DNA from 3 places in the Streptomyces sp. NPDC058685 genome. Region 1 is predicted to be linked to each of the others. Evidence: riboswitches for the same ligand, from Rfam matches in the RefSeq annotation. Region 1 holds a riboswitch; each other region holds the start of a gene.

Region 1 (4,206 bases):
TACGGGATGTTGCGAAGTCCTCACCGGTTCCGTGATCCGAAGCCGGTGCGCGGACGCCGCCCGCTCGGTGTGCACGGCGGTCAGCGCCCGGGCCCGTTCGGCATCGCCCCGCGCGACGGCATCCACGATCGCGCCGTGCTCGGCCCACGACTCGACGGGCGCGGCCGGCTGCTCCACGACGTACATCCAGGCGATCTTGTGCCGCAGCTGGGTGAGCAGTGCGATCAGGCCCGGGCTGCCGGAGGCCTGGGCGAGCGTCTCGTGGAACCAGCCGCCGAGCGAGCGCAGATCCTCGCCCTGACCACGGCGTGCGCGCTCCTGGCCCAGCCTCACCAGGCCGCGCAGCACCTTGAGATGGGCCTCGGTGCGCCGTTGGGCCGCCCGGGCCGCGCCCAGCGGCTCCAGCAGCATCCGCACCTCCAGCAGGTCGGCCGCCTCCCGCTCGGTCGGCTCCGCCACACACGCGCCCGCGTGACGCCGGGTGGTGACGAAACCCTCGGACTCCAGGGTCCGCAGAGCCTCGCGCACCGGGACGCGCGAGACGCCGTAGCGGCGGGCCAGCTGCTCCTCGGTGAGTCTGCTGCCGCGCCGGAACACACCGGAGACGATGTCGTCGCGGATCGCTGTGCATACCGAGTGCGCGGGAATGCGCATGACCGAACCTCCGCTTTAATCCGCGCGAAACGCAGCCGATTGACGACCGTTCGGTGACTCTATTGCAGCGGTCCACATTTTCCGATGCCCGGCGGGCATTCATGGATATCTTTTGGCCAGTAGCCGGCCTCGCACCACGAGGGCATACCGCGCCCGCATCCATGCCGGCGCACACGAAAGGCCCCGGCGACGGGCCGGGGCCTTGGGTGCTGATCGGACGGTCCGCGGGCTCGGAACGCCAGCGGGCTCAGACGGTCACGTGGCTCAGATGTTGACGCCGTGCGAGCGCAGGTACGAGACCGGGTCGATGTCCGATCCATACTCGGCGCCGCTGCGGGCCTCGAAGTGCAGGTGCGGTCCGGTGGTGTTGCCGGTCGAGCCGGCGAGGCCGATCTGCCGGCCCGGGGTGACGCTCTCGCCGACCGAGACGTTCAGCGACGAGAGGTGGCCGTACTGGGTGTACGAGCCGTCCTTCATCTTGATCACGATGTTGTTGCCGTAGGCGCCGCCCCAGCCGGCCTCCACGACGGTGCCCGCGCCGACCGCGTGCACCGGGGTGCCGGTGGAGGCGTGGAAGTCGATGCCGGTGTGGCTGCCGGAGGACCAGACGGCTCCGCCTGTCTGGTAGCCGGTGGAGACGTACGAGCCGGAGATGGGTGACACGAAGGCGTTCAGACGCTTGCGCTCGGCCTCGCGGGCGGCGCGCTCCCGGGCCTCGCGGGCCTCCTTGGCGCGAGCCTCGGCCTTGCGCTTGGCCTCGGCGGCGGCCTTGGCGCGGGCGACGGCCTCTTCGGCCTCCTGCTCCTGGGCCGCGGCCTGGTCGGCTATCTCCGTGGCGAGCGAGTCGGCGGCGACGGCCGTGCTCAGGCCGGTGCTCTCGAGAGTGACGGTGCCGGACTCGGGAGCGGCGGCTCCGGACTCGGCGGCCAGCGACGGAGAGGCGAGGGTTCCGATGACGCCGGTGGTGGCCAGGGCCGCGACGCCGGCGATGCTCGCGCCTCTGCGCGTCATACGGCTCGGGGCACGGTGCTTCCCGGTGGGACGGGCGAACGCCATGAAGTGGCTGGTCCTTTCCTTCCTTCTCGCCTACCGGGTTAGCTGACGGGTTCGGAGCAGGAAGGTCTCCTACGGGCGCCTCCGCCGCGGCACAGCCGCGAAGGCATCCGATTCACCCCAGGGACTTCGTGTGGGTCCCCGGCTCCCCAGGCTCGCGCCTGACGGGGACTCGGCGATGGCTGTCCGTGCCGCGGATGCGGCGGTACTGGCGAACAGCCGGACCGACGCTAAGCGTGGCAACTTTCAATCACCAAACAGACAGCCCTGTTTGTAGCGCATGCCACAGGGCAGAGCGGAAGCCCCGCAGCAAATCGGGCAAACGACGGAACCCCGGCATCGTGTGATGCCGGGGTTCCCTGGCCGCGTCCACCGCCCCACCGGACCGCGGAGGCCGCTCCACCGGGAGGCAGAGGCTGCTCTGCCTCCCGGTGGAAGCGGCCGACGGCCTCAATCAGCCGGTGACAACCGTCACTTCACCGATACCGAGCGCCTTGACCGGCTCCTCGATCGCGGACGCGTCACCGACGAGCACCGTGACGAGACGGTCCTGGGGGAAGGCGCTGACGGCCGCTGCCGTCGCCTCCACCGTGCCCGTCTCGGCCAGCCGCACGTACAGCTGCGCCTGGTAGTCGTCGGGCAGATGCTGCTCCACCTGGTCGACGAGCGTGCTCGCGACGGACGCCGCCGTCTCGTACTTCAGCGGGGCGACGCCCACCAGGTTCTGCACGGCCACGTCGCGCTCGGCGTCGGTGAGACCCTCGGCCGCCAGCGTGCGCAGCACCTTCCACAGATCGTCCAGCGCCGGGCCGGTGTTGGGCGTGTCCACCGAACCGCTGATGGCGAGCATCGAGGCACCCGTGCCGTCGGGTGCCGAACGCAGGACCTGGCCGAAGGCACGTACGCCGTAGGTGTAGCCCTTCTCCTCGCGCAGCACGCGGTCGAGCCGGGAGGTGAGGGTGCCGCCGAGGCAGTACGCACCGAGCACCTGGGCGGGCCAGACGCGGTCGTGGCGGTCCGGGCCGACGCGGCCGATGAGCAGCTGCGTCTGTACGGCTCCGGGCCGGTCCACGATGATCACGCGGCCGGTGTCGTCGGCGGTGATCGCCGGAACGGGCCGGGACTCCGCGGTGTCGCCCGTCCAGTCGCCGAGGGTCTCGGCGAGCACGGCGTCGAGGTCGACCCCGGTGAGGTCGCCGACGATCACCGCGGTCGCGGTCGCGGGCCGGACGTGGGCGTCGTAGAACGCCCGGACGCCCGCGGCGTCGATCCGGGCCACGGTCTCCTCGGTGCCCTGACGCGGGCGCGACATCCGCAGCGATGCCGGGAAGAGCTGCTTGGACAGCTCCTTGGCGGCGCGACGGGCCGGGTTGGCCATCTCGTGCGGGATCTCGTCCAGCCGGTTGCGCACCAGCCGCTCGACCTCGCTGTCGTCGAAGGCGGGGGCGCGCAGGGCCTCGGCGAGCAGCCCGAGCGCCTTCAGCAGCCGGGAGACCGGCACCTCCAGCGAGACCCGGACGCCGGCGTGGTCGGCGTGCGCGTCGAGGGTGGCCCCGCAGCGCTCCAACTCGGCGGCGAACTCCTCGGCGGAGTGCTTGTCGGTGCCCTCGGACAGGGCGCGCGCCATGATCGTGGCGACGCCGTCGAGACCCTCCGGCTCGGCGTCGAGCGGGGCGTCGAGAGAGATCTCGACGGCCACGACCTGCTGACCGGGCCGGTGGCAGCGCAGCACGGTCAGACCGTTGTCCAGGGTGCCGCGGTCGGGGGCGGGGAAGGCCCACGGCTTGGCGGTACCCGCCTGCGGCTGCGGGTGGAACGTCATGGCGGTCAACGGCTCGGCGGCGTCGCTCACTGGTCCGCCCCTTCTTCCTCGTCGCTCTGGTCGTCCTGGTCGGCGGAGACCGGTTCGTACACCAGCACCGCCCTGTTGTCGGGGCGCAGCCGGGCCTGGGCGACCGCCTGCACCTCCTCGGCGGTGATGTCCAGCACGCGGTTGACGGCCGTCAGCGCGAGCTGCGGGTCGCCGAACAGCACGGCGTAGCGGGCCAGTTCGTCGGCGCGGCCGGCGACCGTGCTGAGCCGGTCGAGCCATTCGCGCTCCAGCTGCGCCTGCGCGCGCTCCATCTCCTCCGGCGTCGGGCCCTCGGCGGCGAACCGCGCGAGTTCCTCGTCGACGGCGGACTCGATCTGCGGGACCTCGACGCCACCGGACGTCTTCACGTCCAGCCAGCCGAGCGAGGGAGCACCGGACAGACGCAGCAGACCGAACCCGGCGGCGACGGCCGTGCGGTCCCGCCGCACCAGACGGTTGTGCAGCCGGGAGGACTCGCCGCCACCGAGGACGGTGAGCGCCAGGTCGGCCGCGTCGGCCTCGCGGGTGCCGTCGTGCGGCAGCCGGTAGGCGGCCATCAGCGCACGCGCCGGGACCTCCTCCCGGATCTCCTCGCGCAGCTGCTCACCGATGATCTCCGGCAGCGAGCCGTCGCGCGGCGGCTGCTT
Region 2 (4,206 bases), on a different contig from region 1:
GCGCGGTACCGTCCGCAGCCGTGGGCGGACCGGGGAGGAGAGCACCGTTGGCGCAGTTCCAGCAGAGTCGTGTGTACGGCGCCCGCCGCTTCCTCCGTGCCCTCCCCACCCTGATGATCATCGGTGGGCTGGTCTTCGACCTGGCGACCCCGGCGCAGTTCACGGCCGTGCCGATGTTCGCCGCCGCTCCGCTGGTCGCCGCTCCGTTCTTCTCCTGGCTCACCACGCTGGTGACGGGCATCACGGCGACCCTCGCGGTGCTCGGGCTGCACTTCTACAACCGCACCGTCGACGAGGTCACGGCATACACCGAGGTCTTCACGCTCATCACCGTCTCCGGGCTCGCGCTGCTCATCAACACCGTCGTCAGACGCAGCGGTGAGCGTCTCGCCTCCGCCCGGGTCATCGCCGAGACCGCGCAGCGTGCCGTGCTGCCCACGCCCGCCGACCGGATCGGCGGGCTGCACGTCGCGGCACGGTACGAGGCCGCGCTCGCCGACGCGTTCATCGGCGGCGACCTGTTCGCCGTGCAGGAGACGCCCTTCGGGGTGCGGCTGGTGGTCGGCGATGTGCGGGGCAAGGGGTTGGAGGCCGTCGAGGCGGTGGCCGTCGTCATCGGCGCGTTCCGGGAGGCGGCCGAGCAGGAGAGCTCCCTGGAGGGCGTCGCGCAGCGCCTCGAGCGGGCGCTGGCGCGCGAGGGCACGCGCCGGGACAGCCTGGACGCGGTCGAGGGCTTCACCACCGCCGTACTGGGAGAGATCCCGCGCGGTGCCGGAATCGTCCGGCTGGTGAACCGCGGCCACCCGGAACCGATCCTGCTGCACGCCGACGGCGACCTGGAATTCCTGGCGCCGTCGAGGGCCGCGCTGCCGCTCGGCATGGGCGATCTGGAGGTCTGGCCGGACCAGGCGGTGGAGTATCCGCTGCCGACGGGAGCGACCCTGCTGCTCTACACGGACGGTGTCAGCGAGGCGCGCAACGCGGCCGGTGAGTTCTACGATCCCGGCGCGCGGCTCTCGGGGCGGCTCTTCCCCGGGCCCGACGAACTGCTCGACGCGCTCGTCGACGACGTGCGCCGGTACACCGGAGGTGGTTCGAAGGACGACATGGCACTGCTGGCGGTCGCCCGGCCCGCGGAGGGGCAGCCGGAGCGCCGCAGGACGGTGAAGGTCGTGCCGCCCGCGTGAGGGGCGTCGGCACCTCGGGGCCGGCTGGGACGTCTCGCCGTACGAGGCTGTGTGCGTGGGGGTGGGGTCGGGTACGCCGTGACGATTCTGGCCTCGTTCGCCTGAGCCGGTGGGTGTGCCGAAGACCGTGTTGGTGGGTTGGTTCGGCTTGAGCCGGGTGGGTGCGCCGAGACGTGTCGGTGGGCTTGCCCGGATGAGCTGTGTGGCGGTCGCAGCCCTTCGCGGAACCGAGCGGACGTCTTGCCCGCCCGGTCCGCTCTGGTGGCTGGGCACGCTGCGTAGTGGGAAGATCCCCCTCCGCATACCATGTGACGACCCGTCAGTAATGTTCCGCGGCCCGAAGGGCGATCAAGTCGCCCGAATCCGGCTGCTTGTGTCCCGATTGGTCCCGTGGGAAGTCGTTAACGATCACCCGGAACAGCTTGGAATACGGTCCTCGCGTCTATTAACGTTCGATAACGCAGCGCGGTCGTCCCAGCCGTCGTCAGGACGGCGCCGTGCGCGTGCGCCGAATTCCGCAAGGGAACCGGGGAACCAATCCTTGGGGTGAATCGGGCACCTTCCACCGCGACTTCCGCGGCGGGTGGCGCTCGTAGGAGACCTTCCTGCTCCGAACCCGTCAGCTAACCCGGTAGGCGAGAAGGAAGGAAAGGAGCACGCCTCAGTGGCGTCCAACAGGCCTGCCCCAGAAGCACCCTTCGCCAATGACTTCTTCGGTGCGGAGGGCGCGGAGCGGTCCCTCGAAGAGTGGAACCCCACCGAGGACTCCGTCCGTCCGGTGCGCGGTCGGCACCGTGTCGCCAAGCAGCGCGGCGGACTTGCCCGTAGCTCCACCGTGCTCGGCGTCGGCGTGATCGCCGCGGTCGGCGCGGGCGGCATCGCGACGGCGCAGGACAAACCCGCGGTCTCCATATCCCTTCCCGACGCGCTCTCGGACAATCTGCCCGACGCCAAGTCCCTTCCCGGCGTCGGTTCTTTCATGTCCGACGACTCCTCGGACGTCGTGGACGAGGCGGCCACGTACTCGGCGATGGGCATCGCCTACGCCGACACCGCTTCCGACACCGACCAGGGCGGTGCCGGCGAGGCGCTGCGCTCCCGCATCCTCCAGCAGGCCGAGCAGCAGCAGGCCAAGGCTGAGGAGTCGGCCAGGGCGGCGGCCGCGAAGGCCGCGGCGGACAAGGCCGAGGCCGCGGCGAAGAAGAAGGCGGAAGAGGTGGCCGCGAAGGCCGCCGCCGCGAAGAAGAAGGCAGAGGACGAGGCGAAGGCCAAGGCGGAGGCAGAGCGTCTCGCGCAGCTGGCCAAGAGCTACTCGCTCCCCACCTCCTCGTACACGATCACCTCCACGTACGGCGAGTCCGGCTCCCTGTGGTCCTCCGGCCAGCACACCGGCCTGGACTTCGCCGCCCCGACGGGTACGCCGGTCAAGGCCGTGCACAACGGCACCGTGAAGTCGGCGGGCTGGTCCGGCTCGTACGGCTACCGCATCGTTCTCGAACTCGAGGACGGCACCGAGGTCTGGTACGCGCACCTGTCGTCGATGACCGCGAGCGCCGGCCAGAAGGTCGCGACCGGCGAGACGATCGGCCGCGTCGGCGCCACGGGCAACGTGACGGGCGCGCACCTGCACCTCGAGGTCCACACCGCCGGCGGCTCGGGCATCGACCCGATGGCCTGGCTGCGGGACAAGGGCCTGACTCCCTGATCCTGCGGGACAGTTCCCGCGCATCTCGATCCCCGGCAGTCCTGGCGCTCACCCCCCGACGCCAGGACTGCCGGTTTTTGCTGCGCCCGGTTCTCCCGGGAGCGGGCAGGACGCGGTCGCCCACCGGTGCGCGGTCAGGTCCGGTACGGGTTGTACGCGCCGTAGTCGCGGTGCGGAGGCGGCACACGCACCCGCCCGGTGGCCCGTGCCGCGTACGTCAGCGCCGGTGCGGCCACGTCCCTGCGCTGCCACAGGTGATGCAGCAGCTCCTGCTCGCGCTCCACGAAGTCCGGGTCCGCCGCGCCCCGGTGGGCCCGATGGCGCAGAAACGCCAGCGAGGTCGCGAAATGCTGGTACTCCGACACCGCGTGCGCCGCGGTCGGCCCGTGCATACGCCGCGCGACGTCCCGCGCGAGGGTGCGCGCCCGCATCGACGAGAGGGCGGGCGGCTGGTCCGCCGACAGCCATCCGGCCGCGGCGTAGGCCGGCAACTCGGTGGCTATCGTCCGCAGTTCCCGCTGCCGGCTCCATATCGTGAGCCAGGTCAGCAGCCCGAAGACGGGCACCATGAACGCCCCGTACACGAGATAGAAGCCCCACGGGCCGAACAGGGACGTCGAGCCGTTCCACAGCGCGTGCATGCCCATCGCCAGCGCCAGACCGAGCAGCGGCAGGACGATGCGCCGGACCCGCATGCGCCGTGAGGCCAGTGCCGCGACACCGAAGCCGATGCCGGTCAGCACCGTGAAAAGCGGGTGGGCGAACGGGGACATGACGATCCGTACGAAGAACGTCGCCGCGGTCACGGACGCGATCCCGGAGAAGCCCATCTGCTGGTCCTCGCCGAACGCGTTGCCCAGATAGAGGATGTTCTCCGTGAACGCGAAGCCCGTCGCGGTGAACCCGGCGACCACGACCCCATCGACGATCCCGCGGAAGTCCTGTCGGCGGAAACGGAAGATCAGCAGGATCGCCGCGGCCTTCGCACTCTCCTCGACGACCGGCGCGATGACCGTCGCGCCCAGTGTGTCCGCGCCCGTGGGGTCGGCTGTGGCGGTGGCTATCCACTGCGTCGCGAAGGTGTTCGCGATGATCGCCACGAGGGCGGCGGCGAAGGCGCCCCAGGCGAAGGCGAACAGAAGGTTCCGCCAGGGGCCCGGCTCGACCCGGTCCAGCCAGCGGAACGCGGCGGTGAGCAGGGGGACCGGCAGGGTCGCCAGGCCGAGGCCGACCAGGAAACCCTGGGTGCCGGTCTGCTCCCGTACGAGCGACAGGATGACGAGGCCCGACAGGGCGAGGAGCGTGATCAGCACC
Region 3 (4,206 bases), on a different contig from region 1:
TGCTCCAGCAGGATCGTCTTCGCGTCCGGGTAGTCCTCCTCGAACTGGAGGATGTTGCGGATGGTCGCGCCGCGGAAGGCGTAGATCGACTGGTCGGCGTCGCCGACGACGCACAGCTCGGCGGGGGGCAGGTCCTCCTGCCCGGTGCCCACCAGCTCGCGTACGAGCGTGTACTGAGCGTGGTTGGTGTCCTGGTACTCGTCCACCAGCACATGCCGGAAGCGCCGCTGGTAGTGCTCGGCGACGTCCGGGAACGCCTGGAGCAGATGGACGGTGGTCATGATGATGTCGTCGAAGTCCAGGGCGTTGGCCTCGCGCAGCCGCGCCTGGTACATCCGGTACGCCTCGGCCAGCGTCTTCTCGAAGCCTCCCCCGGAGCCCTCGGCCTCGCTGCCCCCGCCGACCTGGTCGGCGTAGCTCTCCTCGTCGATCAGTTCGTTCTTGAGGTTCGAGATCTTGGCACTGAAGGCCTTCGGCGGGAACTTCTTGGGGTCGAGATCGAGATCACGGCAGACGAGCGCCATCAGTCGCTTGGAGTCGGCCGCGTCGTAGATCGAGAACGACGAGGTGAAGCCGAGCTTCTTGGACTCCCGGCGCAGGATGCGGACGCAGGCGCTGTGGAAGGTCATGACCCACATGGCGTTGGCGCGCGGGCCGACCAGCTGCTCGACGCGCTCCTTCATCTCGCCGGCGGCCTTGTTGGTGAAGGTGATCGCCAGTATCTGGCCGGGGTGGACGCTGCGCGTCCCCAGCAGATGGGCGATGCGGTGTGTGAGCACACGGGTCTTGCCGGAACCGGCGCCGGCCACGATGAGCAGCGGCGATCCGGTGTGCACCACGGCGGCGCGCTGCTGTTCGTTCAGTCCGTCCAGCAGGGCGGCGGGGTCCACGATCGTGCGCGGGGCGCCGTTGCCGTGGTGGGCGTCCCGGGCCGGGGGCACGTCGAACGCGCCCTGGAAGAGATCGTCCGGGATCTCCTCTCCGGGCCCGTCTCCGGGCTCCTCGGGGTGCGGCGGGGGCTCCTCCGAGGTGTGCTGGAGGTTCGCCAGGAAGCTGTCGTCAAAGAGGCTGCTCATCGCTTTACGAGTCTAGGCCGCGGCACTGACAGCTCGCGGCCGCATTGCCATACGGCCGCCGCGACCCCGCCGAGAGGCGTGGCGGCTCCGGTCCGAGCGCCGGAGCGGTGCGATGCGATGCGATGCGTCGGTGCGTCGGCGCGTTCGAAGCCGTACGCCCGCTCCCGTACCACCGATGCGCCCAATCCCGCACGACTCCGGCAACACTCTGCACCTTTTCGAACGCAATGGGTCATCTGGCGAGCACGCCGACCACCCGATCGATAAGGTCACGAAAATGTATCGGGCATATCGAACATCAACCTTCACAGGAGCCACACGAGTTGGTTAGCGTGCTCGATCAGGCAGCCCGTCCCCCGCGGCGATCCACGCCAAACGGGCAGTCAGCGCCGAATTCGAGCTTTTCCCAAGGAAGTTCGGAACCGGGGACCCACCATGCACAACCGGGGTGAATCGGACCAGCACCAGCACGGTCCGTAGGGCGATCTTCCGTTCCGCCCGAACCCGACAGCTAACCCGGTAGGCGGTCAACGGAAGAAGGAGATGTCGGCCTTGGCGTCGCATCGCAAAACGCGAAGTCGAACCGTGAAGACCTCCCCCGCCGTCGGTTTCACGACGGCAGCCCTCGCATCCGTCACGCTGCTGTCGACGCAGAGCGCCGACGCGGCGCCGAGCGACCCGAAGCCGTCGGTCGAAGAGGTGCAGAAGAAGGTCGACGACCTGTACCGGCAGGCCGGCACCGAGACGCAGAAGTACAACCAGGCGAAAGAGGCGACGGAGGAGAAGCGGCAGCAGGTCGGCAAGCTCCTCGACGAGAACGCGCAGCGCACGGAGAAGCTGAACGAGTCCCGCCAGGTGCTCGGCAACTACGCGGCCGCGCAGTACCGCACGGGCGCGGTCGCCCCGACCGCCGCGCTGCTCTTCGCGGACAGCCCTCAGCAGTACTTCGACCAGACCCAGCTGATGGACCGCATGACGGACCGTCAGCGGGATGTGATCGCCGACTACGAGACCCAGCGGGCGGCCGCCGCCAAGCAGCGGGCCACGGCGACCGAGAGCCTGGAGTCCCTCACCCGGTCGCAGCGGGCGCTGCGCACCAGCAAGCAGGACGTGCAGGCAAAGCTCGCCGAGGCGCGTGAGCTGCTGTCGAAGCTGACCGCCGAGGAGAAGGCGCGGCTGGCCGCGATCGAGCGCGAGAAGGCGGAGGAGGCCCGCCGCAAGGCGGAGCAGAAGGCCGAACAGGAGGCGAAGGCCGAGGCGGAGCGGCAGCGCCGGGAGAAGGAGCGCGAGCAGAACCAGGGCGGCGGCACGGGCACGGTGCCCGGGACCGGCACGGGTTCCGGTTCCGGTTCTTCCGACGGCACCTCCACCGCCAAGGCCGCCAAGGTCCTCGACTTCGCGCGCGCCCAGATCGGCAAGCCGTACGTCTGGGGTGCGGCCGGCCCCAGCTCGTACGACTGCTCGGGGCTGACGCAGGCCGCCTGGAAGACCGCGGGCGTGAGCCTGCCGCGCACCACCTGGGACCAGGTGAAGACCGGCAAGCGGATCGAGACGAAGGATCTGCTCCCGGGGGACCTGGTCTTCTTCTACGACGACATCAGCCATGTGGGCATCTACATCGGCGACGGCAAGATGATCCACGCCCCGAAGCCGGGGGCGAACGTCCGCGAGGAGTCGATCTTCTACATGCCGATCTACGGCAGCGTTCGCCCGGCCTGAGCCGGCCGCACACCGGACGCCCGGGCCCGAGGGTGCCCGGGCGTTCTCATGCCCGGAGCGCCCGGAACGCGCGGAGCACCCGGAGCACCAGAGCCGCGCCCGGCGCCCTCATGTCCGGCGCGGCGCGCTCACGTCCAGAGCGTGGCGATGAAGATGTTCGCGACCGTCAGCCCGCCCACCGCGGCGAACAGCGGCTTCTCCACCGACTCCTCGTCCCGCTTGACGTAGACCAGACCCAGGATCACCACCAGCACCGCCAGCTTGATGCCGATCTTGAGGTTGTTCACCGTCTGGTCGTCCGCCTGGTTGAGGCCCACCAGCGCCACACCGGTGACGAGCATCGTCAGCGCACCGTGCAGCATCGCCGGGCCGAAGCGCGCCGTCCCCTCGGACATCGCCTTCATCTGCGTGAGGAAGCCGCCCAGCAGGGCCGCGATACCGATGATGTGCAGGGCGACGAAGGCATTGATGAGTACGTCCATGCGGCGGAGCCTAACTCCCGCCATATCACCCCCTTCAGGCCGGGTGAGCCTCATTCGGCACATCGGTCACAGCGGTGCGGAGAAAGGACGTGTGCGGGCCGGATCGGCTTGCAGAAAGCGCAGCAAGATGTCCACCTTCGGGCACATTCGGTCCTTGCGTCTCCCTGCCGTGACCCCCAGGTTTAGCGTCCTGCCTCAGATGACCGACTCCCCACCGCCGCCGCAGCACCGGGCGGCAGTCGGCCGTCACGCCGAGAGATCCGGCGGCGGACCGCTCCCCTGTGCGGGCCGCCGCCGGACCCGGACCCGCAGGGATGACGGAAGGACGTACACGCACCCGTGGCCGCGCACCGGAAACCCAAGCAGCATCTCCTCTCCGGGCCCGCCGCCCGAACCGCAGCCACCATCGCGCTCGCAGGAGCGGCGTCGGCGACCGCCTTCGACGGAGTCGGCCACGCGGAACCCGCCCTCACACCGGCCCAGGTCAAGGACAAGGCGGACAAGCTGTACCACGAGGCAGAGGTGGCCACGGAGAAGTACAACGGGGCCAAGGAGCGGACCGCGGCGTTGCGTACATCGGTCGACCGGCTGCGCGACGAGGCCGCCCGCAGGACCGACCGCCTCAACTCCTCGCGCAACGCTCTCGGTTCGATCGCCACCGCTCAGTACCGCGCCGGGACCATCGACCCCGCCCTGCAACTCGCGCTCACCTCCGACCCCGACGAGTACCTGGAGCGGGCCGCGCTCGTCGAACGCACGGGTGAGCGGCAGGCCGCCGCGATCGCCGGAGTGCACCAGCAGCTCGTGGAGATCGACCGGCTGCGGGCACAGGCGGGCGAGCGGATGGAGAGCCTGAAGGACCGGCAGGCGGAACTGGCCCGCCACAAGGCGACCGTACAGAGCAAACTCTCGGCCGCCGAGCGGATGCT

What was found. Region 1 has a riboswitch for cyclic di-AMP ahead of ACFWU3_RS20350 (M23 family metallopeptidase). Riboswitches for the same ligand answer to the same signal wherever they lie in the genome.
Positions count from the first base shown of each region.
Region 2: linked by a shared signal. The riboswitch ahead of ACFWU3_RS28740 (M23 family metallopeptidase) and the one ahead of ACFWU3_RS20350 (M23 family metallopeptidase) in region 1 are both predicted to bind cyclic di-AMP.
Region 3: linked by a shared signal. The riboswitch ahead of ACFWU3_RS00940 (NlpC/P60 family protein) and the one ahead of ACFWU3_RS20350 (M23 family metallopeptidase) in region 1 are both predicted to bind cyclic di-AMP.

Region 1 covers NZ_JBHXSL010000024.1:26,750-30,955, forward strand. Annotated here, with positions in the region: gene ACFWU3_RS20345 (GntR family transcriptional regulator) at 1-654, opposite strand, end outside; gene ACFWU3_RS20350 (M23 family metallopeptidase) at 919-1,710, opposite strand; cyclic di-AMP (ydaO/yuaA leader) riboswitch at 1,724-1,895, opposite strand; gene ACFWU3_RS20355 (M16 family metallopeptidase) at 2,162-3,529, opposite strand; gene ACFWU3_RS20360 (pitrilysin family protein) at 3,556-4,206, opposite strand, start outside.
Region 2 covers NZ_JBHXSL010000047.1:16,758-20,963, reverse strand. Annotated here, with positions in the region: gene ACFWU3_RS28745 (PP2C family protein-serine/threonine phosphatase) at 48-1,187, shown strand; cyclic di-AMP (ydaO/yuaA leader) riboswitch at 1,684-1,840, shown strand; gene ACFWU3_RS28740 (M23 family metallopeptidase) at 1,852-2,892, shown strand; gene ACFWU3_RS28735 (PrsW family intramembrane metalloprotease) at 3,027-4,206, opposite strand, start outside.
Region 3 covers NZ_JBHXSL010000001.1:188,799-193,004, reverse strand. Annotated here, with positions in the region: gene pcrA (DNA helicase PcrA) at 1-1,076, opposite strand, end outside; cyclic di-AMP (ydaO/yuaA leader) riboswitch at 1,454-1,618, shown strand; gene ACFWU3_RS00940 (NlpC/P60 family protein) at 1,620-2,795, shown strand; gene ACFWU3_RS00935 (hypothetical protein) at 2,924-3,277, opposite strand; gene ACFWU3_RS00930 (NlpC/P60 family protein) at 3,617-4,206, shown strand, end outside.